Regions from separate parts of the Shewanella sp. SG41-3 genome, predicted to be linked through region 2. Evidence: riboswitches for the same ligand, from Rfam matches in the RefSeq annotation. Region 2 holds a riboswitch; the other holds the start of a gene.
The links. Region 2 has a riboswitch for lysine ahead of lysC (lysine-sensitive aspartokinase 3). Riboswitches for the same ligand answer to the same signal wherever they lie in the genome.
Positions count from the first base shown of each region.

Region 1: it holds a riboswitch for lysine, as region 2 does, so the genes downstream of both, H5164_RS02135 (Na+/H+ antiporter NhaC family protein) here and lysC (lysine-sensitive aspartokinase 3) in region 2, are expected to answer to the same signal.

Region 1 is NZ_JACJFJ010000001.1:488,801-504,780, forward strand. Features, by position in the region: gene H5164_RS02125 (electron transfer flavoprotein subunit beta/FixA family protein) at 1-84, shown strand, start outside; gene H5164_RS02130 (electron transfer flavoprotein subunit alpha/FixB family protein) at 86-1,009, shown strand; lysine riboswitch at 1,367-1,583, shown strand; gene H5164_RS02135 (Na+/H+ antiporter NhaC family protein) at 1,666-3,222, shown strand; gene H5164_RS02140 (thymidine kinase) at 3,377-3,955, shown strand; gene H5164_RS02145 (acyl-CoA dehydrogenase C-terminal domain-containing protein) at 4,086-5,876, opposite strand; gene H5164_RS02150 (TlpA family protein disulfide reductase) at 6,221-6,727, shown strand; gene H5164_RS02155 (cation:proton antiporter) at 6,788-7,981, opposite strand; gene H5164_RS02160 (universal stress protein) at 8,232-9,089, shown strand; gene H5164_RS02165 (3-oxoacid CoA-transferase subunit B) at 9,353-10,009, opposite strand; gene H5164_RS02170 (CoA transferase subunit A) at 10,023-10,727, opposite strand; gene H5164_RS02175 (hydroxymethylglutaryl-CoA lyase) at 10,801-11,703, opposite strand; gene H5164_RS02180 (acetyl/propionyl/methylcrotonyl-CoA carboxylase subunit alpha) at 11,704-13,734, opposite strand; gene H5164_RS02185 (enoyl-CoA hydratase-related protein) at 13,734-14,549, opposite strand; gene H5164_RS02190 (carboxyl transferase domain-containing protein) at 14,588-15,980, opposite strand, start outside.
Region 2 is NZ_JACJFJ010000004.1:106,388-122,367, forward strand. Features, by position in the region: gene H5164_RS08925 (succinylglutamate desuccinylase/aspartoacylase family protein) at 1-851, opposite strand, end outside; gene lysC (lysine-sensitive aspartokinase 3) at 853-2,247, opposite strand; lysine riboswitch at 2,382-2,556, opposite strand; gene H5164_RS08935 (DUF3293 domain-containing protein) at 2,824-3,270, opposite strand; gene arcA (two-component system response regulator ArcA) at 3,948-4,664, shown strand; gene H5164_RS08945 (S9 family peptidase) at 4,760-7,063, opposite strand; gene H5164_RS08950 (class 1 fructose-bisphosphatase) at 7,238-8,230, shown strand; gene H5164_RS08955 (lipopolysaccharide assembly protein LapB) at 8,451-9,626, shown strand; gene H5164_RS08960 (dicarboxylate/amino acid:cation symporter) at 9,794-11,050, opposite strand; gene H5164_RS08965 (hypothetical protein) at 11,363-12,358, opposite strand; gene H5164_RS08970 (phosphoenolpyruvate carboxylase) at 12,456-13,676, opposite strand; gene H5164_RS08975 (hypothetical protein) at 13,673-14,326, opposite strand; gene H5164_RS08980 (ATP-binding protein) at 14,326-15,980, opposite strand, start outside.

The DNA of each region.
Region 1 (15,980 bases), on a different contig from region 2:
CCGGTTGAGCGTAAAGCTGGCATTATGGTGTCTTCTGTTGAGGCGTTAGTCGATAAGTTAAAAAATGAAGCGAAGGTGATCTAACATGACCATTTTAGTATTAGCAGAACACGATAATGTGAGTTTGAAAACTGACACGGCCAAAGTCGTTAGCGCAGCTGCCGCCATTGGCGGTGATATTCATATACTGGTCGCGGGTGTTGATTGTTCTGCTGCGGTAACGGCAGCACAACACTTAGCCGGTGTGAGTAAAGTATTAGTTGCTGATGCAACTCAATATGGTGCTCAATTAGCGGAAAACGTTTCTAAGTTGGTCGTTGAGATTGCGGCTGATTACGAACATATCTTGGCTGCAGCAACCAGTATTGGTAAAGATACATTACCTCGTGTCGCAGCATTGTTAGATGTTTCTCAAATTTCAGAAGTCATTGAAGTGGTCAGTAGTGACACTTTTGTGCGTCCTATTTATGCCGGTAATGCGCTGTCGACAGTGCAGAGTTTAGATGCGAAGAAAGTCATGACTGTGCGTTCTAGTGCATTTGATGCTGTCGCGTCAACGGGCAATGCTGAAGTGGTTAACCTAAGTCAAGCTATTGATGCTCGCACTGAGTTCGTGTCTCAGTCGTTAACTGAATCAGCCCGTCCAGAGCTAGGTAATGCAGGCATTATTGTCTCTGGTGGCCGCGGCATGGGGAGTGGTGAAAACTTTGCTATTTTAGAGCAGCTAGCCGATAAGCTTGGCGCAGCAGTAGGTGCATCTCGTGCCGCTGTGGATGCTGGCTTTGTGCCTAACGATTTACAAGTGGGACAAACAGGTAAGATTGTTGCCCCTGATCTGTATATTGCTGTGGGCATTTCGGGTGCGATTCAACATCTTGCCGGAATGAAAGACTCTAAGGTGATTGTGGCAATTAACAAAGATCCTGAAGCGCCTATTTTCCAGGTGGCTGATTACGGTTTAGTCGCGGACTTATTTGAAGCCGTTCCTGCATTAAATAATCTGCTTTAATGGTATATTATTGACCCCAATTGAGTCATTAGCTTGTTTAACGTGTCGTTATACTAGTCAATCGTTCAGATTAAAAGGTTTCTACTTGGTAAAGTAGGAACCTTTTTTATTGATATTTTTATAATATGGATGTTTTTATGAGCAAAGGTGTCAGTCGGGTTATCCAGTTGCCGTTTTTGTATTCAGTGCGATAGTGTGCATTTGCATTAGAAACGTTAAACTAATGCTATTAAATTGTGGCTGTAGTTAATAATATTGTTATTTGTGCTGTAGTTTAGGACTTTTTTGCTGGTATAGAGCGTGTGGTTTATGATTGTATGTGCGCGCTGTTTGTAATGGGCTATTTATGATTACAAATACAAAAGTAGAGGTGCATTGCATAATAGTCAGGTTGAATTGGGTGATGCCAATAATTCAACCTAAAAGGATGCAATGCCGAAATAAGTGAGGTGATCGCCCTCATTTGTTGGGCCAGTTCTCGAAAGGGGCTGTACTGTCATAGTGTTTTTATCTACGTGATAAAAATAATGATATTCATATTAAATGGATATTTCTGTGGAGTGCTACTAGATAAGTTAACCCATATACTTTCTGTGTATGGCGAGTCTTATTTCTAGTTTTTCTCTATTCGTATCCAACGAAGAAATAATTAAATTATGATAATAAGTTATGCCGATTCGGCACTTTCTGTTTTGCCACCACTTTTGGCAATTACACTGGCTATTTTAACCCGTAAGGTATTGCTGTCTTTGGGGTTAGGTATTATTTTTGGTGCCTTATTGCTGACCGATTTTTCATTGGTTGGCAGCAGCGAATATATTTTAAGTACAGCGAGTCAGCTCGTTTGGAAAGATGCTGCACTGAATAGTTGGAACGTATATATCTTAGGTTTTTTGGTTGTGCTGGGCATGATAACCGCATTGATCACCGTTAGTGGTTCTGCTCGTGCTTTTGCTGATTGGGCCAAACTGCGCATTCGTAATAAGCGCGATGCTAAGTTAATGACCATTTTTTTAGGCTGTGTAGTCTTTATTGATGACTACTTCAATAGTTTAGTCGTAGGTTCTATTTCAAGGCCTATCACGGACAGATACCATATTTCACGCGCAAAACTTGCCTATATTTTAGATTCTACCGCGGCACCGATTTGCGTTATTTCTCCGGTATCGAGCTGGGGAGCCTATATTATTGCGCTTATTGGCGGCATTCTAACTGCACATGGTTTTGCTGACTCAGGTCATTTAAGTGTCTTTATACAGATGATCCCGATGAACTTTTATGCCGTGTTCTCATTATTATTACTAGTGTGTGTGGCGACGTTCAGTTTAAACATAGGACCGATGCGTCAGCATGAATTAAATGCACTTCGTGGTGAGTTGTATGATGAATCAAAAGGCCAACCACCGGGAGCGGTTACTGATTTACCTGAAGCTGATACCGGTAAAGTGATTGGTTTATTTTTACCGATTGCGATATTAGTATTTGCGACCCTTTATTTTATGGTCTCTAGTGGGGCAGAAGCATTAGCGGCTAAAGAGCAGATGTTTAGTGTACTAGGTGCATTTGAAAATACTGATGTGAGTTCATCATTGTTTTTTGGTTCTATCGTCGGTTTGATTGCGACAGTGTTGTTGGCATTTCAACAGAAAGTAGAGCTGTCTATGTTGCTCAAAGGCATGTCTGTTGGTGCTCGTTCAATGTTACCCGCTATTTATATTTTATTGTTCGCTTGGACGATATCAAGTGTCATTGGTCAGCTTGAAACCGGTAAGTTCATGGCCAGTTTAGCAACTGATAATATTCCGTTTGCGCTATTGCCTGCCATGTTATTTCTATTGGCTGGGATCACCGCATTTTCAACGGGAACGAGTTGGGGAACCTTCGGTATTATGTTGCCTATAGCGGCCGATATGGCGATGGGAAGTGATAGCTCCATGATGCTACCTATGCTAGCAGCTGTGCTTTCTGGTGCCGTATTTGGTGACCATTGCTCACCTATTTCCGATACCACTATTTTGTCATCAACGGGGGCGAGCTGCCATCATATCGATCATGTGGTGACCCAGCTTCCTTATGCACTTATCGCTGCATTGATTAGTTTCGTCGGTTATATTGTGCTTGGGTTTACGGGCTCGTTAATGGCTGGATTGATTTGTTGTAGTGCGTTGTTTCTTATCAGTATCCTAGTATTGTACTTTTGGGCAAAAAAGTAATGCTACATCCTGATACTTATGAGTAATAAGCCGATCGATTAAGCTTTGAAAAAATGCCGTATACATAACGAATACGGCATTTTTGTTTGTTGTTGCTAAGTTAAAAAAGGTAATATGGACGGTACTGACTGTCTAACCATTAGGACGCTATATTTTGGCGCAACTGTACTTTTATTATTCGGCGATGAATGCCGGTAAATCAACTTCGTTACTGCAGTCTTCTTATAATTATCGTGAGCGCGGTATGCATACCTTAGTGATGACAGCATCAATAGATAATCGATATGGTATTGGCAAAGTGTCTTCGCGTATTGGGATTGAAACCGATGCCCAGGTGTTTGGTAGTACTGACAATTTAATTGAGCTGATTTCGACATCCAATGACGAGCAAAAAATTCACTGCGTACTGATTGATGAGTGTCAGTTTTTAAGTAAAGAGCAGGTTAGGCAGATAACCTATGTTGTCGATAATCTCGATATCCCCGTATTATGTTATGGATTACGTAATGATTTTCAGGGTGAGTTGTTTTCAGGCAGCCATTACTTGCTCGCTTGGGCAGATAAGCTCGTTGAATTAAAAACCATTTGTCATTGTGGCCGTAAAGCCAATATGGTGGTTCGCCTTGATCATGAAGGTAATCCTATGCGCGAAGGTGAACAAGTGGAGATTGGCGGTAACGAGAGTTACGAGTCGGTTTGTCGTAAGCATTTTCGCGAGTTTTTGTGGGATTAGTTGGCCATTAATGACGTATTAGAATTACGTTCGCGACCGCTACAGAATAAACAAAGCCGCTTAAATTAACATTGAAGCGGCTTTGTTATTTGTGTTTTAGGTGCTTATGTTTTAGTTGCTTATGTTGAGATTAAAAGTCAGCTGCTGCGAAATTGACAATATCAGCACTGCTAGCTTCAATTTGTTTGCGTAAGCTGCGAGTTTGGCTGCCCCAATAGCTCATGAAGAATTTTGCCGTATTAAGTTTAGCTTGATAAAACTCACTTTCTTCAGTACCAGCTTCTAATGCTGCCAATGATGTTGCCGCCACACGGGTCCACATCCAAGCCAGAGCGGTAATGCCAAAGAGTTGCATATATGGCATTGATGCTGCGCCAATAAGGTCTGGGTTTTTACTGGCCGATTGAACAATAAAACCAGTGGCTTTTTCAAGATCGCCCGCAGCGTCCATTAATCCTGCAAGATAGGGCTTCATGGCTTCGTTGCCGGAATTATCTTGAATTAACTGTTTTACCATGCCTGACCATAACGTCAATGCTGCACCTTTGTCGCTCAGTAATTTACGGCCTACTAAATCCAAAGCCTGAACGCCATTTGTGCCTTCATAAATCATTGCGATACGAATATCACGCACATACTGCTCCATACCCCATTCATTAATATAGCCATGACCGCCATAAACCTGCTGCGCATCTACGCATGCTTTAAAGCCTTGGTCGGTAACGAAACCTTTAACAATCGGTGTAAATAAAGCCGCCAGGGCATTTGCTTGTTTGGCTTTTTCCGGGTCAGTATGACGTTCTACTTGGTCAAGCCATAATGCCTGTTGGCCCATTAACGCACGTGTTCCTTCATTGAAAGACTTTTGCGATAACAGCATACGTCTTATGTCACCATGGACTAATAATGAGTCTGCGGCTTGTTCAGGCTGTTTAACACCACTTAATGCACGACCTTGAATGCGCTCTTTGGCATAAACAAGTGCATTTTGGTAAGCAATATCAGATACGCCTAAACCCTGAATACCGACACCCAGACGTGCTTGGTTCATCATGGTGAACATGGCTTTTAAGCCCTGATGTGGTGCACCAACTAATTCGCCAATTGCGCCATCAAAATGCATGACACAAGTTGAGTTACCGTGAATGCCCATTTTGTGTTCCAGACCCGTCGCACTCAGCGTATTGGCGTCACCTAAACTGCCGTCGGCATTGACTAAAAATTTCGGTACCGCAAATAATGAAATGCCTTTAACACCTTCTGGTGCATCGGGTAGGCGCGCTAATACTAAGTGAATAATATTATCAGCAAGATCGTGATCACCAGATGAAATAAAGATTTTCTCGCCGCTAATGGCAAACAGCTCATCTCCGGCAGGAATAGCTTTAGTGCGCAATAACGCTAAATCGGTACCAGCATGCGATTCAGTTAAGTTCATGGTTCCAGTCCATTCACCACTGACCAGTTTAGCTAAATACTTTTGTTTTAGTGCATCGCTGCCATGGACATGAATAGCAGAATAAGCGCCATGAGTTAACCCAGGATACATAGCAAAAGCCATGTTGGTCGCGGTTTTCATTTCGGTGGCAAAGGTACCAATCACTTCTGGCAGGCCTTGGCCGCCAAATTCAGGATCGCAGGTTAGTGTGGCCCAGCCATCTTCGACATACTGCTTGTAAGCTTGCTTAAACCCAGAAGGGGTGATGACTTTACCGTCAACCAATTTACAACCTTCCAAGTCACCGCTTGCATTGAGTGGCAACATGATGTCGGTAGTAAAGTCGGCGACACCTTGTAAAATCGCATCAGTTAAATCTGCATCTAATTCATCAAAACCACGTAAGTCAGTTTGTTGATAGACATTAAGCAGTTCAGACAGAATGAATTGATAATCACGCAGGGGAGCTTGGTAAATTGGCATAAGGTCATTCCTTGGTTATGGGGTCGTTAAGTTTGGTCGCGGCAACAAGGTATCGTCTTGTTACTGGTCCAATCAGATTATGTTAGTTCAGCTAACATAACCAATTTCGAGTAAAAACTCAGTATTATTTTTACGTAAGCGTAAACTTATTTTGGTGCGTGAAATGTACCGATTTATTTACTCTTCAATATCCGAGTGACTTATTTGTTGTAATACCTTCTTCAGGCTTGGAAAGATCAACAAGTGTTCGCGAAACGATTATCTGAAATGCACATGAATACATAATGGCAACACTCCGGTCTATAAAGGTTAATACATAAAAATAATCCATAAATAGGCGCGTTATGAAATTTGTTTGGTCAGTAGTCAGTATATCTGCATTGCTATTATTGTCTTTTATATCCCAAAGCACAGCCGATGCTGCTGCGAAAGTGGATGACTCTGTTGCTACTAACTTTGAATTAATGACCTCTGATGGCCAATCATTTACTCTACATGATTACGCCGGTAAACCGGTTATTTTGCATTTTTGGGCCACCTGGTGTCCATATTGTAAAAAGCTGCAACCCGGTTTAGAAAAACTACGACTTAACTACCAACACACTGACTTGCAAATGATTGGTATTAGTTTTAGCGAAGATGCTGGCGCCAATCCAGGGCAGAGTTTGCTCGATCGAGGTATAAAAATGACCACGCTGGTTTTAGGTGATGAGGTTGCTAAGTTGTATGGCATAACAGGTACCCCAACAACAGTGTTTATTGACCGAAGTGGCCACATTGCATGGATGAGCAATACGTCTGATCCTGACGACCCTAATTTGGATAAAGCGATACAGTTTTTATTAAAATAGCCATGATGAAAAGCCGATTATTGTTTGCTCATTTATGATAGGTCATTGAGCTGATTATATTTATTCGGCTTGTTTACTTGAGGTATATTTTAAAAGAAGCGGCCCTATCAGGGTCGTTAGGGCGATAACCATGACTAATATGGCAAACTCTTTGGCTTGAATGACATCAAGTTGGCGTCCCATCTCTGCAAATACTAATCCTACTTCACCTCTAGGTACCATTGCTGAACCCACAATCATTTTTTCGTGCCAGTTTGAGCTGGCCAACAATCCGGCCATGAATTTACTTGCTACGGCGATAAAAGTTAACCAAGCGAGTAATAGTAAGCCCATGAAGCTCATATCAAGTTGACTTAGATCCAGGCTGATGCCGACATAAACGAAAAAAATTGGGCTAAAGAGCTGTACTAGCGGCTTTGCTGATTGTTCCAGTTTGTGGGTATAGCTAAAGGGGTTTTTAAGGTATTGATTAAATGGCGAGGTAAATTGTCGTGACAAGCCCATTCCGACGGCAAAGCCACCTAAAATAGCCGGGGTACCAAACCAATGAGCTAACCAGGCAAATAAGCAAATCATTGCCGTGACAACAAACACTTCATAACCGGGAATGCGTGTTTTAAGGTGAAGCCAGCGGGTTAAATAAATTATCACTCTGACCAGTGGCGGGCTGAAAATGATAAAGCTGGCTATCATGATAAATAATACTAAGGTTGAGCTTACGGCTAATTCTCCAGATGAGGCGAAATTAAACAACACGCTCAGTAGTATCACGCCAACGATATCATCGATAACCGCAGCCCCTAGAATAATTTGCCCAGCCGCACTTTGAGTTTGATTATTGAGTGCTAAAACTCGCATTGAAATACCAATGCTGGTGGCCGTTAATGCGCAACCAAAAAATAATGCAGTAAAAGGAGGTAGAGAAAGCCAATACAGGCTGGCCAATCCTGTGACGATTAAGGGTATTACAATGCCTAACAATGCAACACTTACGGCTTTAGTACCAGAATGGGCAAGCTTTTTGATAGAGGTTTCACAGCCAATATCAAATAATAAAAAAATCACCCCCAGTTCTGCGATGATGGCTAATGTGCTATGAGGTACAACCCAATTGAGTAGTGACGGGCCAATTAATATCCCCGCAGTGACTTCACCCACTACGCTGGGAAATCCTAATCGGTCACTAAGCTCACCTAGCAATCTGCCCACAACAAGAATGAGAAAAAGTGACATTACAAAGCTGTTTATTGCCATTTATCCTCCTTCAGGTTAGGCAATATGTTATTGATTTGTGTGAACCCAATAAAGTTGATGTTGATCAATTTTAGTTGCGATACTTAAGCACAAACTTACGCTATTAGCTAAGCTAAAGATAGTTACTAGCTCACGTTTACTGAGTTTCTAATCGCAGAATATAAGGCAATGTTTGATAAGTATAATCTTAATATTTACATATGCTTGTCACGGTAAGAATATAGAAAAGATCTGAAATAAGGAGGTTTATATGAACAAAATGTTTGTTATCGCACAAATGGAACAAGCGCATATTGATGCCGTCGCGATTGGATTATCATTAGCCAAGCAGATGAACAAGCAGGCTGAAGTTTTTGCTTATACTTACGCCTATTTAAGTGCCACAGACAGTGATCAACCACGACTTGCTGGAGTGGTGCAAAAGCAGTTAATGCAACAACAAGAAGCGCAACTTCAGCAGCACTTAGATTCGCTTGATGCCGAAGATGTGCCGTTACATGTGATATGGAGTAAGTATCTTTTTGAACATGCTTGTCATCACTCTGCTCGCCATAGCTTTGATCTTATGGTTAAAGCTGTCCATCATTCTGATCATTATCTGCCTACTGATTGGCAGTTAATTCGCCATACCAAAATCCCACTATTACTCCTTACAAACAACCCACTTAATACCGGTAACACCACGCTAATTTCAATCGATTTAGGTACTAAAAATCCGACTAAGCAACGGCTTAATGACGCCGTTATTACTAATGGCCTGCAGCTTGCTAAAGCGACTGGAACACAGTTGCATGTGGCTTATGTGTTACGAATTCCGCAAATTGTTCGCGACATGGATTTGCTCGACATTAATGCTTTAGTTAAAAAAGCGTATGCAGAACATCAGCAAAAAATTGCTGACATAGGAGTTGACGCTGATTGTATGCATATTATCTCGGGTGAGCCTGAACTGTGTTTGTTTGAACTGGCATGTCGGTTAAAAAGCCAATATTTTGTGATTGGTGCGCGGCAACGGCAAGGATTACTAGGGCGCATTATTGGTAATACAGCGGAATCTATTTTGAGCCGGATGCGCAGTAATGTGTTGGTGATCCCAGCAGAAGATTAAATCGACAATATCACCACTCATAGCGTCGCCATTTAAGCCTATTTCATCGTTGAAAAATGCTCATTTAAACTATAAAACTGCGCATTTTTTCCTTGAACTCAGCATAAATGGCTTAGCCTGTGCATTTACATTTTGATATTCACATCTCAAAGTAGAAAAGGGGCTGAGTCGCTACAGTAGTCATATTAAAATAAAGGTATAAAAAAGCCCGCATCATTAAGTTAAATTGGCGGGCTTGGTTGATCTTAACTGTTTAATAGAAATTAAAAGGTCATTTCCGGTACGTGGTCTGGTACCACTAACTTACCTGCTGTTTTAGCAACAATTTCATCAACCGTCACACCGGGCGCGCGTTCAAGTAAATGAAACGCACCATCTTTAATTTCGATAAAGGCTAAATCTGTCATCACCCGTTTAATACAGCCATAACCCGTTAATGGTAACTCGCAGGTTGATAATAGTTTCGAGTTGCCGTATTTGTCCGCATGCATCATGGTGACAATAATATTGTCGGCGCCCGCGACTAAATCCATGGCGCCGCCCATACCTTTAATCAGTTTGCCTGGGATCATCCATGAGGCGATAGAGCCGTTAACATCCACTTCAAATGCGCCCAGTACCGTGAGGTCGACATGGCCGCCACGGATCATGGCAAAGCTTTCTGCTGATGAAAAGAATGACGCGCCTGCAACCGCGGTTACCGTTTGCTTGCCAGCGTTGATAAGATCGGCATCGATGTTGTCTTCGGTAGGAAATTCGCCCATACCCAGTAAACCATTTTCAGATTGCAACATTACTTGTATGCCGTGTGGAATATAGTTAGCGACTAGGGTAGGGATACCGATACCTAGGTTAACATAAAAGCCATCTTGTAATTCTTTTGCTACGCGCTGGGCGAGTTGTTCTCTGGTCAGTGCCATGGTGTTGTCTCCCTTATTTCGCAGCTTTGACGGTACGTTGCTCGATACGTTTTTCAAAGCTAGCTTTGATCACGCGATCGACATAAATACCCGGTGTATGAATATGGTCTGGATCGAGTTCACCAGGTGCAACAATTTCTTCGGCTTCAACTACGGTAATTTTACCTGCGGTGGCCATCATCGGATTAAAGTTTGCTGCGGTTTTGCGAAACACTAAGTTACCCATAGTGTCCGCTTTCCACGCGCGAATTAAAGCAAAGTCAGCGGTCAATGATTCTTCTAATACGTAGTGACGCCCTTTGATTTCACGGGTTTCTTTACCGTCGGCAATCGGCGTGCCGTAACCTGTGGCGGTAAAGAATGCCGGAATACCGGCGCCGCCGGCACGGATTTTTTCAGCCAGTGTGCCTTGCGGGGTTAAGATAACGTTGAGCTCGCCGGATAACATTTGCTGTTCAAAGGTGGCGTTTTCTCCTACGTAAGAGGCAATCATGGTTGAAATTTGGTGCTGTTTCAGTAACAGTCCTAAGCCAAAGTTATCAACCCCAGCATTATTTGAAATGGCGGTTAAGCCTTTAACATCCATTGTCACCATATGATTAATTAAGCCTTCAGGAATGCCACACAATCCAAAGCCGCCGACCATAATGGTCATATCATCTTTCAGTCCTGCTAGCGCTTCTTCATAGCTGTGGACGACTTTATTGAAACCTGCCATCTTGTTGTCCTTATCGTTATATTTATATCAATGGTTAGCGCTATACAGTGCTAACCATGTTGAGTATATGTGATTATGTTCTGATTGCATTTGCTACTTTGGACCCATTGCTGCGCCCCAATGCGCGGCTAATGGTATCGCCTGCGAGTGCAAGCTTGTTCAGATCTATGCCGGTATCTATGCCCATGCCATGGAGCATGTAGACCAGATCTTCTGTCGCTAAGTTACCCGATGCGCCCTTTGCGTAAGGGCAGCCACCAAGACCCGCAACTGATGCGTCAAATACGCTAACACCGGTTTCAAGGCAGGCAAGAATGTTGGCCAGAGCTTGGCCATAAGTGTCATGAAAGTGCAGAGCTAATTTATCCACTGGCACGACATTCGCAACGGCTTCAACCATTTTTCGAGCATCATTTGGTGTGCCAACACCTATGGTGTCGCCAAGGGATATTTCGTAGCAACCCATCTGGTAAAGGATTTCAGATACTCTAGCGACTTCGCTGACGTTAATATTGCCTTCGTACGGGCAACCGAGTACACAAGATACATAACCACGTACGGCGATATTATGTTTTTTTGCTTCCTCGATTAACGGCATAAAGCGAGCAATTGACTCATCAATTGAGCAGTTAATATTTTTTTGACTAAAGCTTTCAGACGCTGCACCAAAAATAGCCACTTCATCTGCGCCAGCAGCCAGAGCCAGTTCAAAGCCTTTTAAATTGGGCGTCAAGGCACTGTAAACCACGCCAGGGTGACGATTAATTTGACCTCTAAGTTGATGAAACACGGCATCGGAATCGGCCATTTGTGGCACCCACTTAGGTGACACAAAGCTGCCTGCTTCAATTCGCTTAACACCTGCATCGGCCAGTTGTTCAATCAGAGTCAGTTTGTCTGCCGTTGTTACCGGCACTTCATTTTGCAAACCGTCACGGGCACCGACTTCAAAAATACTGACTTTAGTGGGCAACATTTACGCTTCCTCGACGCTGGTTTCAGTCACTAATGGCTCAACATTTAATAGTTGAGCGCCATCGCTGACAAGTTCACCGCTTTGGAAATAAAATTCACTGACTACACCATCAAATGGTGCTTCAATGGTGTATTCCATTTTCATCGCTTCCATCACCAGTAAACCTTGACCCGCTTTAACTTCATCACCTACTGCCACTAAATGCGTCACTACGGTGCCATTCATGGGGGCTTTGAGCTTATCGGCATGGTTAACCACTTCGCCGGCGACTTGAGCCAATATCGCCTTAAAATGGTAACTGCCAGACGGCAAGAATAAAGTGAAATCATCGCCTTGATGGCTGACTGGGATTTTACTTTTATGACCGTTAATTTCGGCTAATAGTAAATCGGCTTTGAGTTCACCGGCTAACGTTAGTACTTGGTCGTGTAAACACAGTTGATACTGTTCGCCAATGGCGGTGAGTAATAAATCATGTTGCTGAACATCGGCTGCGGTATCAGTTAATAGCGATACGTGATGCACGCTAGAGCTGTTTAATCTAAAGCCGCTGACCAAGCCCCATGGAGAATAAGGATCGGCACTGTTGATTGCTAATGCTTTAGCCGCTTGCTTACGTGACAGTACTTGAAAAAGCCCTGCTAGCGCTAAAGCTGTATCGGCTTCAACGGCCGCATCACCAATTAAGGTGTCGCCATAGCGTTCAATAAAGTCAGTACAGAAATCTGCAGCAGCAAACGCTGGGTGTTCGGCAATGTTAGCTAAAAATTCGATATTATGTTTAAGGCCACTAATTTGGTATGACTCTAGCGCATGCATTAAGCGTTGTAATGCACGAGGGCGCGACTCATCCCACACAATCAATTTAGCAATCATTGGGTCATAAAAGTTACTGATAATATCGTTTTCACGAATGCCAGAATCAATACGCACGTGACGATTTTGCTCTGGTTCACGTAAAAAGTTGAGCTTGCCACTGGCCGGTAAAAATTCGTTTTGCGGATCTTCAGCGTATATCCGCACTTCAAATGAATGACCATGAATGCGCACTTCATCTTGGCTCAGTGGCAATTCACCACCACTGGCGACCAAAAGCTGCCATTTAACCAAATCTTGGCCGGTGACCATTTCAGTTACTGGGTGTTCAACTTGGAGGCGAGTATTCATTTCCATGAAATAAAAGCTGTTGTCGGTATCCAGTAAAAACTCAACGGTACCAGCGCCGACATAATCAATGGCTTTGGCGGCTGCAACGGCAGCGTTACCCATCTGCGCACGTAACTCATCAGATAAACCTGGAGCAGGCGCTTCTTCAACCACTTTTTGATGGCGACGCTGAATAGAGCAATCACGATCTGACAAATAAATGGCATGGCCGTGGCTGTCAGCAAACACTTGCACTTCAACATGGCGCGGCTGACGTAAGTAGCGTTCCATCAAGAGTTTGTCATTGCCAAAAGACGAGATGGCTTCACGGCGCGCTGATTTAACGGCTTCTAGGATTTCACCGTCGTTTTCTACGATACGCATCCCTTTACCGCCGCCGCCATAAGCCGCTTTAATCAGTAACGGGAAGCCGATAGCTTTGGCCTGAGCAATTAATGTGGCATCAGTTTGATCGTCGCCGTGATAACCCGGTACGAGCGGCACATTGGCTTTAGACATGATGTTTTTGGCAGCACTTTTACTGCCCATGGCATCAATAGCGTCGCTACCTGGGCCAACAAAAGCGATGCCATTTTGTTCACATTTACGTGCAAACTCAGCATTTTCAGACAGAAAACCATATCCAGGATGTATGGCTTGTGCACCTGACTTTTTGGCTATCTCAATAATTAAATCGGCTTTTAAATACGAGTCAGCAGGAGCACTGCCGCCCAAATAAAACGACTCGTCTGCCATGGCAACATGACGGGCGTCTTTGTCAGCATCAGAATACAAAGCAATGGTGCGTACGCCCATGGTTTGTGCCGTTTTAATAATACGACATGCAATTTCACCACGGTTTGCTATCAGTAATTTGGTAAACATTATTGGGCTCCTTGTGGATCAGATTTGACGGTTTGCCATGCGGGGGCTCTTTTTTCAAAAAAGGCATTAAGGCCTTCTTGTCCTTCATCTGATACACGAATTCGAGCAATTTGCTCGCTGGTATAATTGAGCGTGGCGTCATCAATAACGCCATCTTCTAAACGCGATACTAAGGTTTTTACCCAAGCCATGCCCTGAGGGCTATTGGCATTAAATGCCGTGATAAAGGGCGCTGCGGCAGCATCTAGGTCATCGTTAATCTGGTGGATAACTTGATGGCTTAAGGCTACATCGGCTCTAAAGCGCTCTGCCGTTAGCATAAAGCGACGCGATTGACGATTACCCATGGCGCGCACCACATAAGGACTGATCACTGCGGGGATAAGACCGAGCTTAACTTCGCTTAAACAGAAGCTGGCACCCGTTGTCGCAATGGCAATGTCGCAGCAACAAATTAATCCTAATGCACCGCCAAAGGCAGCACCTTGAACCAGAGCGATAGTGGGCTTTGGGAATTTGTCGAGTACATGCATTAATTTGGCAAGCTCGTGAGCGTCAGCAAGGTTCTGGCCAACGTCCATTTTTGCTTGTTTACGCATCCAATTAAGGTCGGCGCCGGCACTGAAGTTTTTGCCATTGGCACGTAAGATCAGCATGTTGCATTGGCTGTCATTAGCAAAGTTTTTGATGGCGTTGATCATTTCGCTGATCATCACCTCATCAAAGGCATTATGCACTTCAGCCCGGTTTAAGATCAGTTGGGCAACACCTTGTGATATCTCACATTCAATGTGTTTATATTGGCTCGTTAACATTGTTACTTACTCCTAGTCAGTTGAATTAGCCGCATCAATTACATGCGGAACACCCCAAAACGGGTATCTTCAATAGGAGCATTTAACGCCGCCGATAAGGCTAAGCCGACTACGTCACGGGTTTGCGCCGGATCAATAATGCCATCATCCCAAAGACGGGCGCTGGCATGATACGGGTGGCCTTCTTTTTCGTATTGTTCAACTATCGGTTTACGAAATGCTTGTTCATCTTCAGTAGACCATTCAATCCCTTTTCGGGCTAAACCATCGCGGCGCACTGTTGCTAACACGCCAGCAGCTTGTTCGCCGCCCATCACTGAAATCCGCGCGTTAGGCCACATCCACATCATGGTTGGTTCAAATGCGCGACCACACATGCCGTAATTACCTGCGCCATAACTGCCACCGATAATCACAGTAAATTTAGGTACATTGGCACAAGATACTGCGGTGACCATTTTGGCGCCGTGTTTGGCAATGCCTTCGTGTTCGTACTTTTTACCGACCATAAAGCCGGTAATATTTTGTAAGAATAATAATGGGATTTTGCGTTGGCAACACAGTTCGATAAAGTGAGCGCCTTTTTGCGCCGACTCAGAAAATAAAATACCGTTATTGGCTACAATCCCGACCGGATAACCATGAATGCGTGCAAAACCACACACTAAGGTTGCACCGTAATTGGCTTTAAATTCGTCAAAGTCAGAATCATCAACGATACGGGCAATCACTTCTTTAACGTCGAACGGCTTTTTAAGGTCAGTGCCGACAATGCCGTACAATTCGTGGATATCAAATTGTGGTGGTTTAACTGGACTTAATAGGCTTTTGATTTCTTTTTGATGATTCAAGCGCAATACAGCACGGCGAGCAAGTTCAAGTGCGTGGTCATCATTTTGCGCCAGATGATCGGCTACACCGGATATTTTTGTGTGCACTTCTGCGCCGCCGAGCTCTTCTGCACTGACTTCTTCACCTGTTGCCGCTTTCACCAGTGGCGGACCCGCTAAAAAGATGGTGCCTTGATCTTTAACAATAATAGATTCATCAGCCATCGCAGGCACATACGCGCCGCCCGCGGTACATAAGCCCATTACCACAGCAATTTGAGGGATGCCCTTGGCCGACATTTGTGCTTGGTTATAGAAAATTCGGCCGAAATGATCGCGGTCTGGAAAGACTTCATCTTGGCGGGGTAAATTCGCGCCGCCAGAATCGACTAGGTAGATACACGGTAAATGGCAACGGCTAGCGATATCTTGAGCACGTAAGTGTTTCTTCACTGTGATCGGATAGTAGGTGCCGCCTTTTACGGTGGCATCGTTGGCGATGATCATGCATTCAACCCCACTCACGCGACCAATACCAGCAATCACACCTGCAGCAGGCACTTCTTCGTCATACACTTCATAAGCGGCAAATTGCGATAAC
Region 2 (15,980 bases):
AATCGCGCCATTTTCGCTGGGCTAACGTTCTCAGCTATCACCCCGCGATAGCTTAAATAAGCCAATATACCTTTAGCATCCACGAGTGCGTCATCAAGATCAATGCGTTCTTGGCTGGCAAGCTCTAAGGTAAATGCCGACATGGGTACCGAAAAATCTCGGCCCTGGCTCGCTGCATATTGAGTTAATTGCCACCATGGACAAAATGTAGCTTCATCCATCGCGCCACCAAAACTATTGGGGATAACGAGGGTATAGGGTATTGAAAAATATCTCGCGGCATCGATATCATACTCAGGACAATAAAGATGTTTACACGATTTAGGGCCAGTATGTAAATCAAGCACTATGTCGGCTTGGTGCGCCATGGTCTGTAAATTTACCGCCAGACGATGACCTGTTGAGATCCCAAAAGGTTGCGCTAAGCGCTTTTGGCATGCTTCCACTAACATCGAGCGATAAGCCTGAAACAAAGCGTTATCGGTTAAATGTTGGTGTTCGCGATACCAAGCTTGAACATCCACTTGGTGATCAAAATACTCTCGATTCCAATTAACACCTGTAATAGGGTCAAATCGTCCTAAGGTAAACTCGCCACTCTTCTGATTAATTCCTAGCGGATTAGCTAATGGCGCAAATGTAATATTACCTAACACCTGATAACCTTCCAACAAGGTCATCAGTTGATAAATTACCGCATTGCCCTGCACTTCTGCACCATGAACATTGGCCTGAATATAGACACTAGGCGCAGAACTCTCACTACCAATGAATGAATATAGCGGCACTGTCAATGCTTGCCCTGTCGCCAACTCCCCGACCTGTACAGACGATTGGATTGCTTTAGTCATCTCAACACTCAAACAGATTTTGATGTAAGGCATTAACCACTTGCGCCGCCTCAGATTCAGCCACCAACACACATAAATTATGTGGGCTAGCACCTTGACAAATCATCCGTACATTATGGTTTTCAAGCACTTTAAACACCCGGCTACAAATACCCGCCGTCGAGGCGATACGATTACCAATAATGGCGATTAAGGCTAAATTTTCTTCAACTCTGACACGACAATGCTGCGATAGTTCTTGTAATAACGATTCGCTTAATAATCCTTGCCCACTAGAATCAGAACCCGTTTTATCCAGCGTTAGCGATACGTTTACTTCAGAAGTGGTGATTAAATCAACCGATATTTTATGCCTTGCTAAGGTTGCAAACGTTTCTGCTAAAAAGCCTTGAGCATGCAACATTTGTAAACTATGAAGATTCAATAAAGTTTGATCGCGGCGCAATGCAACAGCTCTAAAAACGGGGGTATCTTCCACTTGATGACGGATCCAAGTCCCCCCCATCTCAGGTGCTTTACTGGATCCTACAAACACCTGAATTTTTTGTCTAACTGCCGGTAAAATGGTCGCAGGATGCAATACTTTAGCGCCGAAGGTGGCCATCTCAGCCGCTTCATTAAAACTAATTTCTGCAATAGGGCGAGCATTAGGCGCAAGTCGAGGGTCAGTGGTATAAATTCCGGCAACATCAGTCCAAATTTCAACCGCTGTAGCACAGAGGGCTTCAGCAAGTAGAGCTGCAGAATAATCACTGCCTCCACGGCCTAATGTCGTGGTTTTACCACTGTCATCTGCGCCAATGAAACCTTGAGTGACAATGACATAACGTGCAAGTAACGGCTGTAAAAAATCACCTGACAATGTTGCTATAGCTTCAATTTGTGGTTCTGCACGGCCAAAATGACTGTCGGTACGTAACACTTGACGTACATCAAAATGATCGGATGCGGTGCCTTTTTCACGGATAACGGCTGAAAATAAAATCGAAGAACATTGCTCGCCCGTCGACAGTAATTCGTCCATCACCGCTTTGCTACGATCCAGCTCTAGCGATTCACTTAATACCGACATCCGGCTGAGAATTTTATCAATGCTGGCGGCCACGTCTTGAGGACGTCCTAATTCGTCTAGGATCGCATATTGAATTTTGGCGATTTGCTTAAGCAATATCAAACGACGTTCATCATTAACATTCGCTTGGGTTAACTCAACTAATAAGTTAGTCACACCACTGGAGGCGCTCACCACCACCAAACGAGTAGCAGGATTCGCCAAAACGATATCGGCACAACGACTCATAGAGGCATAGTCAGCCACTGACGTGCCACCAAATTTGGCAACCACTAATTCTGAGCGATGACTCTCAGGCGCAACATTATCTGGGGCAAGGTTCATACAGACGCCTCCGCAGTTTGCGAAAGACAACAAAATAAGATGTGATTTACTAACATGATATACGCTCCGAACACACTACGTTCGAAGAGCCTGGTGCTAAGATAACGCACCCTTATAGAAGGGAAACAGCAATCATCACCAGAAGCTCTCCACCAAAAAAATAGGTGACAATCGTTAGGATTCAGCCTAAACGACCGATATCAATGTTTGCCAAACAAACTGATACCTCGGCGCTAATCTCCATCATAAGTGGTCATTGGACTGGCATCCTCTCACTTACTACCTAGTTAACGCTCCTCTTCTGTTCCTCCCTAAGGAGGGAGTTGAAAATAGCAACAAATACCCTATCAAGTCAATCAGCAAAAACAGTAAAAAACACAGTTCTGCTAAAAATCGTGAATATTTGATAATTCAGGCACAGCAATAGCGGTTATATAATTGTTCTAAATTACGAAATAAAAGCCAATATCAAGCTAAAAAACATCATTAACGCAAAATGTCGAGACAATTGCCACTGTATTGTATCTTTTTATAGTGCAATGTGTTGTTTAACCGTTTAATTGCTTGAATAACTTATCACTCATCACGGATATGACCGCACTCTGGCAGTTCATACACCAAACGCAGTCGGTGATTGAACGCCCCCATAGCCACTTCCGGTTTAATGGTATCAAGACATGCAATCAAGGATATTAAACCTCTATTAACATAATAAATGGCATATTGATTAAACTCGCGACCAAGCTCAACAGCCTGTTCTTTATCAATAAAAATAGCCCAGCTCTTTTCCATATGCGACAAATCAGGTGCCGCACCGACTAGTGCGCGATAGGGACGATTATATTGTTGGATTTTAGATTGAAGCTGGCGATCAAGTAAGCGATTTTGACTAGGAGAGAGCCTAGTGCCGAGGGGGTTATGAGCAGTAACAATTGCAAATGGGAAATCATCAGAAAGACGCTGAGTGAACAAAAAATGAGTTGTTTGATAGTCATCCCACAATGAATCTATAACATTTTTCATAGTAAATTTTCGTCAATTAAGCCAAAAATAGTCTATCAGATAGCTTAAATATCTAAAAGGTTTGAGATCTAGATCACAAGAATAATATTTAAAAATCATTAACTATTATAATGTTATCAACATTAATCTTTTATGTACTTCATTGGTATATTAATTTTTTAACATTTAATTTGTTAACAAATACCTAAAACGAGTACAATACCCTCTACTCATTAATAAATCACTTTAGCGAAGTTGGCTACATACACCTCAAAAGCTCAGCAAATATTGTTGAGAGTGTGATGATTTATTGATGTAAAGTTTACAGTCGTACTAAATTTGTTCTACATTTGATAAAACATTCATACGATTAAATAAGTTTGCGATAGAAGGAACTATCTTTCTAAATGGCATTCATAGTAAGTAAGCTTAGTTACAACAAATTTACACCACTTTTTACATCATCATGCTTTAAGTGCAAACGCACATCATAGTGTCATGATAATAAATAGACGCAAGCAGACTCAGTAACCAGCATTAACCGTTACGAAATAGAGTTTATAGAGAGTGTTTAATTCAGGGTAGACATAGATAAACACCAAAGAAATATCGGAATATTAGTGCATTAGCCCAAGCGCTTTTGCAACCTATTAGCACAAAGTGGCTAGAATCGAATTTTATAAAATCAGGTAAATATCATGCAAAATCCGCACATTTTAATTGTTGAAGATGAAGCTGTAACTCGTAATACATTGCGCAGTATTTTTGAAGCTGAAGGTTACGTTGTTACCGAAGCCAATGACGGTGCAGAAATGCATAAAGCGATGCAAGACAATAAGATAAATCTTGTTGTTATGGATATTAACTTACCCGGTAAAAATGGCTTGTTATTAGCACGTGAATTACGTGAAATTAATAACATCGGCCTTATTTTCTTAACGGGTCGTGACAACGAAGTTGATAAAATTCTTGGACTTGAAATTGGTGCAGATGACTACATCACTAAACCATTCAATCCTCGTGAATTAACCATCCGTGCTCGCAACTTGTTAACCCGCGTAAATAATGCTGCAGCAGAAACCGAAGAAAAAGGTTCTGTTGAGTTTTATCGCTTTAATGGCTGGAGCTTAGAAATCAACAGCCGTTCTTTGGTTAACCCACAAGGTGAAGCTTACAAGTTACCACGCAGTGAATTCCGTGCAATGCTTCACTTTGTTGAAAACCCAGGTAAGATTTTAACCCGTGCTGACTTATTGTTAAAAATGACTGGCCGTGAATTAAAGCCACATGACCGCACTGTTGACGTGACAATCCGTCGTATCCGTAAGCATTTTGAAAGCTTACCTGATACGCCAGAAATCATCGCAACAATCCACGGTGAAGGCTATCGTTTTTGTGGTGACTTAGAAGCGTAATATTGTTAAGTTTACACAATAAAAAAACCAGGTTAATCACCTGGTTTTTTTTATGTTTATTTTTTTAGCAAATGAAATAATAGTCAGCGAAACGATTATTTCAACTGTTGATCTAAAAACGCTGCTAATGTTTTATATAAATGATTTCGGACTTTCTCGCCGCGCATAGAATGCTTAGACCCAGGATAATCCATCATTTGGAACAATTTACCTTCATCCTGTAATGCTTTATAGACTCGGGTACTATTTTCAAACAAGACGTTGTCATCTGCCATGCCGTGATACATCAACAAACCCGACTGATAGTTTTTCACATAAGGTAGAATACTACTGGCATCGTAACCGTGTTGGTTAGTTTCAGGGTTGCCCATATAACGCTCGGTATAATGAGTGTCATACAAACGCCAATCAGTTACTGGCGCACCCGATATCGCCGCTTTAAAATAACCTGGTGCCTTAAACTGACTCATTAACGCCATGTAACCACCGTAGCTGTGACCATAAATAGCCACCTTGTCCCCATCAATAAAGGGTAAGCTACGCAGATAATCAACACCTACCTTTTGATCGTTCACTTCGGCATCACCCATGTTTTGATAAATCACATGTTCAAATTGAGTGCCTCGGTGCGCCGAACCACGGTTATCTAATTGAAATACTGCATAACCTTGCTGCAGTAAATATTGAGTAAAATAATCGGCTTCGCTCCAACTGTTGACCACTAACTGAGCATGCGGTCCACCATATACGCGCACAACAACCGGATACTGTTTAGCGGCATCAAAAGGCACTGGTTTAAACAATCGGTACTCGAGTGCTTGACCATCTTCAGCACTTAGTTGGCCAAACTCAGGCATTTGCCATAATCCGGCATAATCATAAAGCGGATGATTTTTATCAATCTCATTTTGCTCAACCCAAGCGAGTTGTTTGCCGCTATCGTTGTGTAAACTAATTTGTGGTGGTTGCTGCAAGCTACTAAAGTAATCTAAATAAACGGGTTTTTTATCCGCAAAGACCGCCTCATGCATACCCGATGCTTGGCTAATTCGCTCAATTGAATCCATGCCTTCATTAAGATTAACGCGGTATAAGTGACGCTCAACCACACTGTCTTTACGACCAGAAAAATACACCCACCCAGTAGCTTCATCAACAAACTCAAGTGCATCTACAGCCCAATCACCTTGGGTTAATTGTTTAAGCTGCTTACCGTGCAAGTCAAATAAGTACAGATGATTAAAACCATCACGTTCAGATCCCCAAATAAAGGCAGCTTGTTGCTTTAGAAAGTGCAGATCATTGTTTAAGTTAATCCACGCTTTACTGCGCTCTTCAATCACGGTTTCAGCTTGTTTCGGTGTACTTATCGAAGCAATGCGAAGATCGAGCGTTTGTTGATCGCGACTTTGCCATTGAAATGACACATGTTGGCTATCTGGCAACCAATCGACACGAGGTAAATACATGTCTTTTTGTTTGCCTAAATCGATCAAGTTAATACTACGATCTTTTAAGGTCACGACGCCAAGTGCTATCTCAACATTGGCTTTACCTGCATAAGGATAACGCTGTTCAGTTAATTTAATCCCTTCGGCATATATTTCATTACGAGTGACTAACTCGACACCTGATTCATCAATGCGAGTAAAAGCAATCGCCGACTCGTCTGGCGCCCACCAATAACCAGTCATGCGATCCATTTCTTCCTGGGCGACAAACTCTGCCATGGCATTTTTTATCGGCCCTTTGCCGTCGGTGGTTAAAGCGATCACTTTTTGCGTCTGTAACGACAACACATATAAATTTTGATCGCGCACAAACGACACGAAGTGACCTTTTGGAGATAAACGAGCATCGGTAACAAAGCCTTCTCCGGTAGCTAATTCAGCGACTTTATTATTGGCAACATGATATAAATACAACTTACCTGCGGCAGGAATTAAAATACTTGCACTATCTTGCGACCAAAAATACTCCATGATCCCTTGACCATAAATACGTTGACGCTCACGGCGGGCTTTTTCCTCATCAGACAGTTCTCCCCCTTCTAATTGGTCTGCATTAATCAAGATGCTACGTCTGCCGCTAGCAATATCCATTTGCCACAAATCATAAAAATGCTGATTATCTGCTCGGCTCGATAAATAGGTAACTCGCTTGCCGTCTGGGGATAGTGCTAATCCACGAGGGCTTGAACCCGCCAATGCGGGAGAGGCATGAATACGCTCAATAGTGAGTGGCGTAGTGTTACCTTGTATCGCCGTCAATGTTGCGGTAGTCGATGAGTTCATGATGCTGCCTTTAGCGGTTGCTGTTGCGGAAAAAACCGCGCTGGTCAAAAGGAATGGTACGGCAGACACTGCCGCTAAAGCATGATGCTTCCATGTTATTGTCATTATTATTAATCCTTGGGCAATTCAATCCGCCCACATTCTGCCTTAATTTACAGCAAAACCAAAACCCCAGATAACAATCGCTGAAATTAGCGTCATTGTGGGGTATGATTTGCATATAACTGATAAGAATGAATTACCTCGACCTTAACTTCGCAAAATCTCATAGGAAAAATCATGCAGACTTTGGCACAAACCCTTAGCGCACAAGCCGTAAATACGTCTTTAGCACAATTACTGTTAACCTTAGCTGACACTTCAAAAGCCATTAGTGTTGCTGTTCGTCACGGTGCATTAGCCGGTGTTTTAGGCGCGACAGAACAAGAAAATATTCAAGGCGAAACTCAGAAAAAACTCGATGTCATCACTAATGACATGCTTAAAGATGCGCTAAAAACCGACGGTCACGTTCGTGGTTTAGCCTCTGAAGAAGAAGATTATGTGGTTGAAGTGAGTGCTAATGGAGAATATTTGGTGTGTTTTGATCCACTCGATGGCTCATCAAATATTGATATAAACTCATTGGTCGGTACCATTTTCTCTGTATTACCAGCACCAGACGGAGCCTTAAACGAGCAAAGTTTTTTACAGGCTGGTCGCAAGCAAGTGGCAGCCGGTTATGTATTATATGGACCATCAACCATGATGGCACTCACGACGGGTAATGGTACGCAGTTTTATACTTTAGCTCCCGACAGCCAAGAGTTTTTACTGACCGACGATAACGTACAAATCACCCCAGACACTGCGGAGTTTGCCATTAATATGTCAAACCAACGTTTTTGGGAAGCCCCAATGCAAACCTATATAGCCGACTTATTACTCGGTTCAATTGGTCCACGCGAGCAATCATTTAACATGCGTTGGATTGCCGCCATGGTAGGTGATGTGCATCGCGTATTATGCCGTGGTGGTATTTTTACTTACCCAACAGACAATAAAAACCCTGAAAAACCTTTTAAGTTACGCTTAATGTACGAGGCGAACCCAATGGCATTGCTCGTTGAGCAAGCGGGCGGCAAGGCTTCAACAGGCTACGAAACCATATTGGATATTGAGCCAACAGCCATTCATCAGCGTGTTGCGGTGATTTTAGGTAGCGCCAACGAAGTCGATACTTGCTTGAGCTACCACGGTATTGATTACAGCGAAGAGCCATCAATCGACTAAATTGAGCCATTAAAAAAACCGCCTTTGGGCGGTTTTTTAGTCTGGGGCGCTAAGTAAACAAAGTCCATCAGCATCAATCTTCTAAGTCTGAGTATTAGATACTTACCATCGATAAAACCTTAAGTTCACCCCCTAAGTACGGAGAGAAAGAAGCATTTCTTTACAATAACTTAAATAACCTCTAAGTTAATTTATTCAATATTGATAATGGACTATAGCGATGCAGCAAGTCAGCTCATCGAATAAAAAGACATATATTGCAGCTATTGTAGTATTACTGCTTATCAGCCTAGGATGTTATGTCTATCTCACGTTAACTAAACCAGCATATTTACAAAATGGTACGGTTTTAGTGCTCCCGGTAAACCTCACATCAGACAAGATTGAACCACAATGGAATCGCTATGCTGCGATGGATATGCTTATCCATCAACTCAATCTAGGGGTTAATTACCCCTTGCTGCAAACTGAGGATATTATCAATATCATCTCGCTTATCTCTAGAAAGCACTCAGATAAAGCTGCCGATATTCAGCAAATTATGGCGATTTCTGGCGCAGTCTTGGTGATTGAATCAAGTATTAAAGGCACTAATAATCAATACCAATTAGCCTTTACACTACACCAACAACACAGTAGTGAAAGTGATGTCGTTAATGTAGCGAGCATAGAGCAAGCATTGCTCACTGCAGCCGAGTTAATTAATCAACAGGTCCATCCACAGCACAGTAAAATCACAGAGCAATTCGCTTCACGTTTTAGCCCGCCACAACTAATTCACGCAATAGCTCTGATGCAAGGTGGTGATAGCGTCGCAGCAGAGGAGCAATTATCTGCGCTGATAGATACTGCGCCCGATAACTTAGTCGCTCAGCGCCTACTTGCCATGATTCAATTACAGCGACATCAATATCAACGACTGAATAGCACATTGACTACCGCAATCATTGAAGCTTCTCGCCAAAAAGATGAACGAGAGCTGGCCAGGTTCAGATTACTCTTAGCCCAAAGTTACACTGAAACCAATAAGATAGAACACGCACTAAGCGTGCTTAGTATCGCCAAAACTAATGCTGCAAAAGTGCAAGACTGGCTAACGCTGGGTTATATATCACAGCTTGCTGGTGTGATAAATCAGCGCATCGGCCGTAATGCTGATGCCAGAGAGCAATTTAAAAAAGCCATTGAATATCATAAAATGATGGGCTACCCCGTAGGGCAAACACAAGCGCTCAACGATTTAGCGGAATTAGAAATGGTTGAACATAACTACCCGCAAGCTTATCGATATATTAATCGCTCTTATGAACTGGTTGCGCATCGCCGTTTAGATGATTTAGAAACATCTACATTAAAGATTATGTCTAAAATTGAAAATAAAATGCAGCATAGATAAGGTCTTATAGTATCGCTAACCATTCTAGCCATAGGTTTGAATAGAAAATCCCAACGATACAATCCTCAGCACATCGTTTGCGTAAAAACATTAAACATAAAAATGGCCTGCTTGTGCAGGCCATGTTTATCAACAACTAAATCACCATGATGATCACTCGATTATGGCTATGCTTCTTCAGCAGCTTTTGCCGCCTCAAGCTGATGTACTTGCTCAGTTTGATCGACAATAGTTAATACCGCAGTATCACCCACCACGTTACATGATGTCAGCACCATATCAATAATACGATCCAATGCAGCCACAATAACAAATGCCTCTGTTGGTAAACCTAATTGATAAATCAACACCCCAATCATCACCATGCCGCCGCCAGGAACGCCACCCGCACCTACTGACAATAAAAACACGCTAAACAGTAACGACGGGATTTGCTCATTGCTGATAGGCATCCCAAAGGCATTAGCAACGAAGAAAATCGCAATAGTGATATAAATCGATACCCCACCCATATTCATGGTTGCACCAAGCGGTACACCAAAACCAGCAACCGCTTTACTCACCCCTAACTTGTCTGTCAGTGTGCGCATAGTGACTGGAATTGTCGCATTTGAACTGGCTGTTGATAGCGAAAATAAAATTTGCTCTTGGGTTTTCTCGCGAAAGGTTTTCGCTGAAACTGGGGTAAATAAACTGACAGAATATGGATATACGATAAAAATCCATATCAACAACAATGCCAAAATAAGCACTAAATACTCGACAACACTGACAAAAATTTCAGGCTCTAAGGTTGCACCTAATTTAAACATCAGGGCAAACACACCGTACGGCGCTAAACTCATAACCACTGAAATTAAACGCATCATGATTTTATTGGCAGTTTGAAATCCTTTCACCGCACCTTCAACAGATGCGCCCATTGACTTGATCACGCCGCCCATTAATAGCGCCATAAATATCACTTGCAGCATATTGCCAGAGGTAAAAGCTGAAAAAGGATTATTTGGCACAATACTCACAATTAACGACATTAAATCTGGCAGTTCAGTCGCAGTAATATCCAGCGAGCCATTGCTCGACATATCCACGCCTTTACCAGGCTCAAATATCATAGCAACGGTAAAGGCAGCTAAAATAGCAATCACGGTATTAATAATATAAAAACCAAAGGTTTTACCGCCTAAACGACCAAAACTTTTTAAATCTTGTAATTCACACACACCACAAACAATACTCACAAACACCAGTGGCACGACTAGCATCATGATCATATTAACAAACATGGTGCCAACACCACTTGCCAGAGTCACTAATGTGCCACCAAAAAAAGCATTATCGGCTAATAAAAACTGCACAATACTGCCCAGCACAACCCCGAGAAATAGACCAATAAAGATCCGTGCAGAAAGTGATTTTGTCATATTTTTTCCCATTCGAAATGCAACATTAGTTGCTAATTATTATTATTAATATACCCAATCCTAGGCATTTTTTTTATTCGAGCGCAGTGATACTGAGACATAGACAAAGATAATTCAATCATCATCTGAACAAAGCTGACCACTTTTTACAGACTTCATATCGAAATAATTATAAATGCCATAATAAACATACGATTAGCCAATCAAAACATTAGTAAGTAAGGACATATTTATCGCAGAAAACCATTTATCATAACTTCAACACTGATTTATGCTGGCTCAAATGCCATAAATGGACAGTGCTTATAACCTCTAAAAGCGCAATAACGACAAGATGAGCTTTTTTGCCAGCATATGTTGTTGCTTAATACTGACATGATAGCGTGCCACCCAAGCCACTAATTGATCCCAATCTACTGCTAAGCCTTTGCTGCCATCAATGACATCAGAGGTCGATGAACTCGGCATAAGTCGATTGACTAAAGGCGATGGCTGTAACCCAAGGCATTCACCAGGGTTATTTTTAGCCGCGATAGTTTCATTGATATAAGCTAACTGACGCTGCTGCTTATAAAAATCTGTCGCTGAATTGATTTGCGGCAATGCCAGTAATGTTGCGGGTGCACTGAGGGCTAATTGAGGAACGACGAGGTGTTGGCAATGATCTAGGCTATGGGCAATCATTAACCCGGCGGGATCTAAATCGGTAAACGCAATCACTTGCACCTTGGCAGGATCAATCAAACCTAAGAAATGTTTGCGTCCAGCGGGGGAATAATGATGACTGCCGCGATACACCACCATGCACCGTTCCATAAGCTTAGTCATAGATTGATCAAACTGATACTGGAAAACGTTATCAAAACTGTCTAAGTTTTCCACCACCATAATGCAGTTAATGGCGAGCTGTTCGCAAAGGTTAACGGCACGATCAACCTTAAGTCTTAGTGCGCAATCATGCTCGGCCAATAGGCCTTGGCATAACGGTGGGGCTAACTTTAGCAGCAGATAGTCGGCTTCTGGCGCAATATTGGCGTATTTCTCATTCGCGCTTTGCTGCGACATTTGTTGCCGTGTCACATCAAAGTCTAGCGCTAGAATATCTAGGCCGGTATCGATTTGTGCCATTTGTCGCAGTAACTGATGATCGTTAACGCTTAAGTACAATTGCTTTTGGGCGCCGTCGGTTTCACCTATTTGCCACAGACGATAAACATGTTGCCAACCGGCATTAAATGGCACTCGCGGCAATCGTTGTTTTGCTGCGCGAGCCAACATTTGCAAGTGATGTTTACTGATACTCGCCATCTAGACTCTTCATCTTTTATATTGATCGTTTCAGTTTATTACACGTTAACAATATTGATCGCCGACAAGCTTAATGGCCAACGAAATGACGCCAAGGTTACGCTAACCAAAGTTCAACATCGTGAATGACAAAGTTGCCACTATATATCGGGTCAGGCTTCCCTATAGGTTCAAGCTCAAAGTAATTCTTATGCTCATCAGCTAAGCCTTCATAGCCACCAATCACCTGATATAGCCAACTTTCTGCATCCCACTGCAATTGTTTCTCTGTAAGGTAACTGAGCGCCGATTGACGCAGACCTGAATCAATCACTTCACAGAAATACTCATCAACAGCAATTTTCAGTGGGTTTTCAGGGATATCAAAATCTTCACTGTCACCCATTTCAAAGGTCACGTTGTGTTCACGCAGCATGGCCGGCAATGAATCACGGCTGATGGCTTTCACTTGCGCGACCAAACTCATTAGCTCAAGTTCATGATGCGGATTAGCAACATCAACACTCGCGGGGGCTATCAAGGCTTCAGCGCAGTTGAACAATACAGGTACTGTTTTATGCACCACATGGTTTTCAGGTTGATAATCTGGATGCATGCTGGTGTGTAATAACCAGCCTTTTAGTAATCTGGTGCGTCCTTGTATTTGTCTAAACCGGCCCAATAACTCGTACAATCGCGCTTGCACAATGCTTAATTCCTGAGTGCATTGACTTAAGGTTTCTTGCAAGCTCGTCATTAGTAAGCGGCGCAGTTCGCGGATATCACCAGCAATTTCACCTAGCTCGCTAAATTGGAACATGTCTAAACCGTTGAGCAGTTCTGATACTTGGCTTTGAGCTAATTCGTTTTCGCGAATTTTCGCACTTATGGTGCCTACATAGCCAAATTCATTATTAATGCGGCTCCACAACACTCGGATTGAATAACGTAAACTGTCGGTAAAACTGTACACATGCTCATTTAAATCAGCTAAATAGGCTTCCGCTGCGCTAAAATCAACATCGCGGCGCGCTTCTTTATAGTGATCGGCTAAGGTTTTTATCGTCGCGAGCGCCGAACCGACGTTAGCATCAATTTGTCTGTTGCGCTCATCGCTTAAGGCTTCTTCCAATAATGCCCGCACTGAACGCTTTAAGCGCAGTTCTTGATCGGGCTCAGGGCGCCATAAAATGCCACTTTTTCTTAATTTTTCAATAACGCCACTATCATGGGCAGTATCGCTAATCGACCCCGCTAAATAGGCATCCATAATGACGTCGGCATGCCGCCCAAGTTGTTTGAGCAGCTTTACCCCGGCTTGGTGTAAGTTGCTGCTCATATAAGATCCCTTTGGGTCGCGGTTTCGGCTTGAGCCTCAAGACTTAGCCCTTCGGTTTCATCAATAAAACGGATCACTTCGTACAAATAATCGAGTTTACCCGTGGCGATATAAATCTGTTTTTCACTATTGGGTTTGGTTAAATAACCCAGCTCCACTAACCGCTTAAACACCAACTTAATTTGGCCATCAACGTTAGTACTGCTTGAACCAAATAATCGATAATGGCTCAGCTTAGTCAGCTGTTCTCTGAAGGCTGGCGTGTCTTCAATCCGTGCTTGTAAGTCGGTTAAGCGAATAGGGGCACCTTCGCTTAAAGGCGCATCTTGACCACTGGCTTCTTGCACCAGAACTAACCATTCCACCAGTGGGATAAGCGCGGCGCAAATATCTTTAAACTGCGACGAAATCACTTTACGTTCCACTTCGCCCAGCTGCAAATAGCCGCAAAAAAACACTTCGCCTTCACCAGCGCTGGCAACGGTACGATTAATTTGATTCAGATAGGTTTCAACTCGGTCACGAGTACTATTATTCTTTAGGGCGCGCCAGCCGTCTTCGTTAGTCACACGGCAAACAAATTCACCGCGCAGCAGTTGCTCAATTAACGCACCAGTACCTACTAAGGTTGTTTCAGTCGAATCTGACATTAGATGTGCTCCTTAGCAGTTTCAGTCATGCTGGTGTCGGTATGGGTCATTTCAGCATTACGTTGTGATAAACGTGCCGCTAATGGGTTGGCTTTTGGCTTCACCACTTGCAATTTTTTAGTTTGTTTATTAATGATATAACGGTTAGCAAATAGATTTAACACTTCAGATTCTGGGTTCGGAAATGCGCCTAATACACTAATATTATTGTTTTCACAGGCATCGAAAATTTTCTTCACGTTGGTGTGATGCAAAGTGCCTAACTCATCGATGGGCCAATGAATCGTCACATTGGCTTTGCCACGTAATAAACGAGTAAACGCTAATAAGAATTTACATAAAATCAAGTAGGCCATGCCATGACTAGACGATTCGTTTAATTGGCGATCGGTACGAATAATTAAGTCGCTGTTACCTTCTTTTAGTCGCAGCTCAATTTCGAGCAGTTTGGCTATGCCGCCAGTTAATGCTGCGCGACCAATAATGTCTAAAGCACGGCGCATTGAGTTAGTGTAGTGTTCGTCTGGTAGCTGACTAAAACCATCTGCTTTCCACGCCTTAAAGGCTTTAACAAACACTTCAAGTTCGGGCCAAAATTCAAGTTCACTAATGCGCGAGCGAATACGGACCGCAGACTCTGATACGCCATCAAGAAATAACTCCTCGCCCACTTCACGGGTAATGCGCGCGCTTTGGCTGGCAATACGGCGATCGATATCAGTTAACACATCATAAAACGCGGTTAAGTCGATACCAAAAATTCGTCCTTGCTCACGAATCGCCATTAACGATTGCGGCACCATCACATTCAGTAGCTGTTCAAGCTGTGGCACCAACTTACGGTAGTCAAGTAAACGAATGCCTTTATCGTTGACAAAGCTCGACTCATCGCGGGCTCGTTCCCAAAACTCGGCTAAACTTGAACCTGATTTACTGGCAATAACCGAATCAAAGTGCTCAACATATTGCTTCACTGAACCCATTAAATAGTCGCGTTTTAGCAATAAATCTTCGCCTTGACGCAAACGCTCACCAATACCGCCGGTCGCTTCATCATTGTTGCCGGGCAGTTTAAGCTCTGCGAGCTTGCGCATCACTGCACGCAGTTTAGTGAGGTTTTCAGAGGCCTCAACTTGGGCAGCATCACAAGCTTTACGGTCGGTTTCTAGGCTGTCACGACGTTGCTTAATTTCTGTGGTTTTCGCTTTTAATTGCTGCTCTAATTCCAGCGTAGCACGCTTAACATCGGCTAATTGAGTTTGCAATTTTGGCTTACGCACCAACCAAGTATGCTGATACCAATCATCAAAACGCAGCACATCACTGCGACGTTGTTCGGCATGACTAATTTTGGCTTCAAGATCGCGTATTTGCTTTTTAAGCGCCAAAATCGTGCCTTCATCAACTCCACGTGACTTAAGCTCGTTTTTGTACCAGGTTTCACCGGCCTTTTGTTCGGTTTTAGCATTAGCGCGGCGTTGTTCAATATTGGCTTTAATTTGCCCCAATTGATTATCAATGGCGCCGACCACTTCTTGCCAATAAGCATTTTTTTCCATACGCGCTTCCAGCGCCTGCTCTTTTTGCTCTGTTAACCAACCAAGATGCTGATTATGAAGTTGCTTAAGCTCATGCTCAAGCTGCACTAATCTTT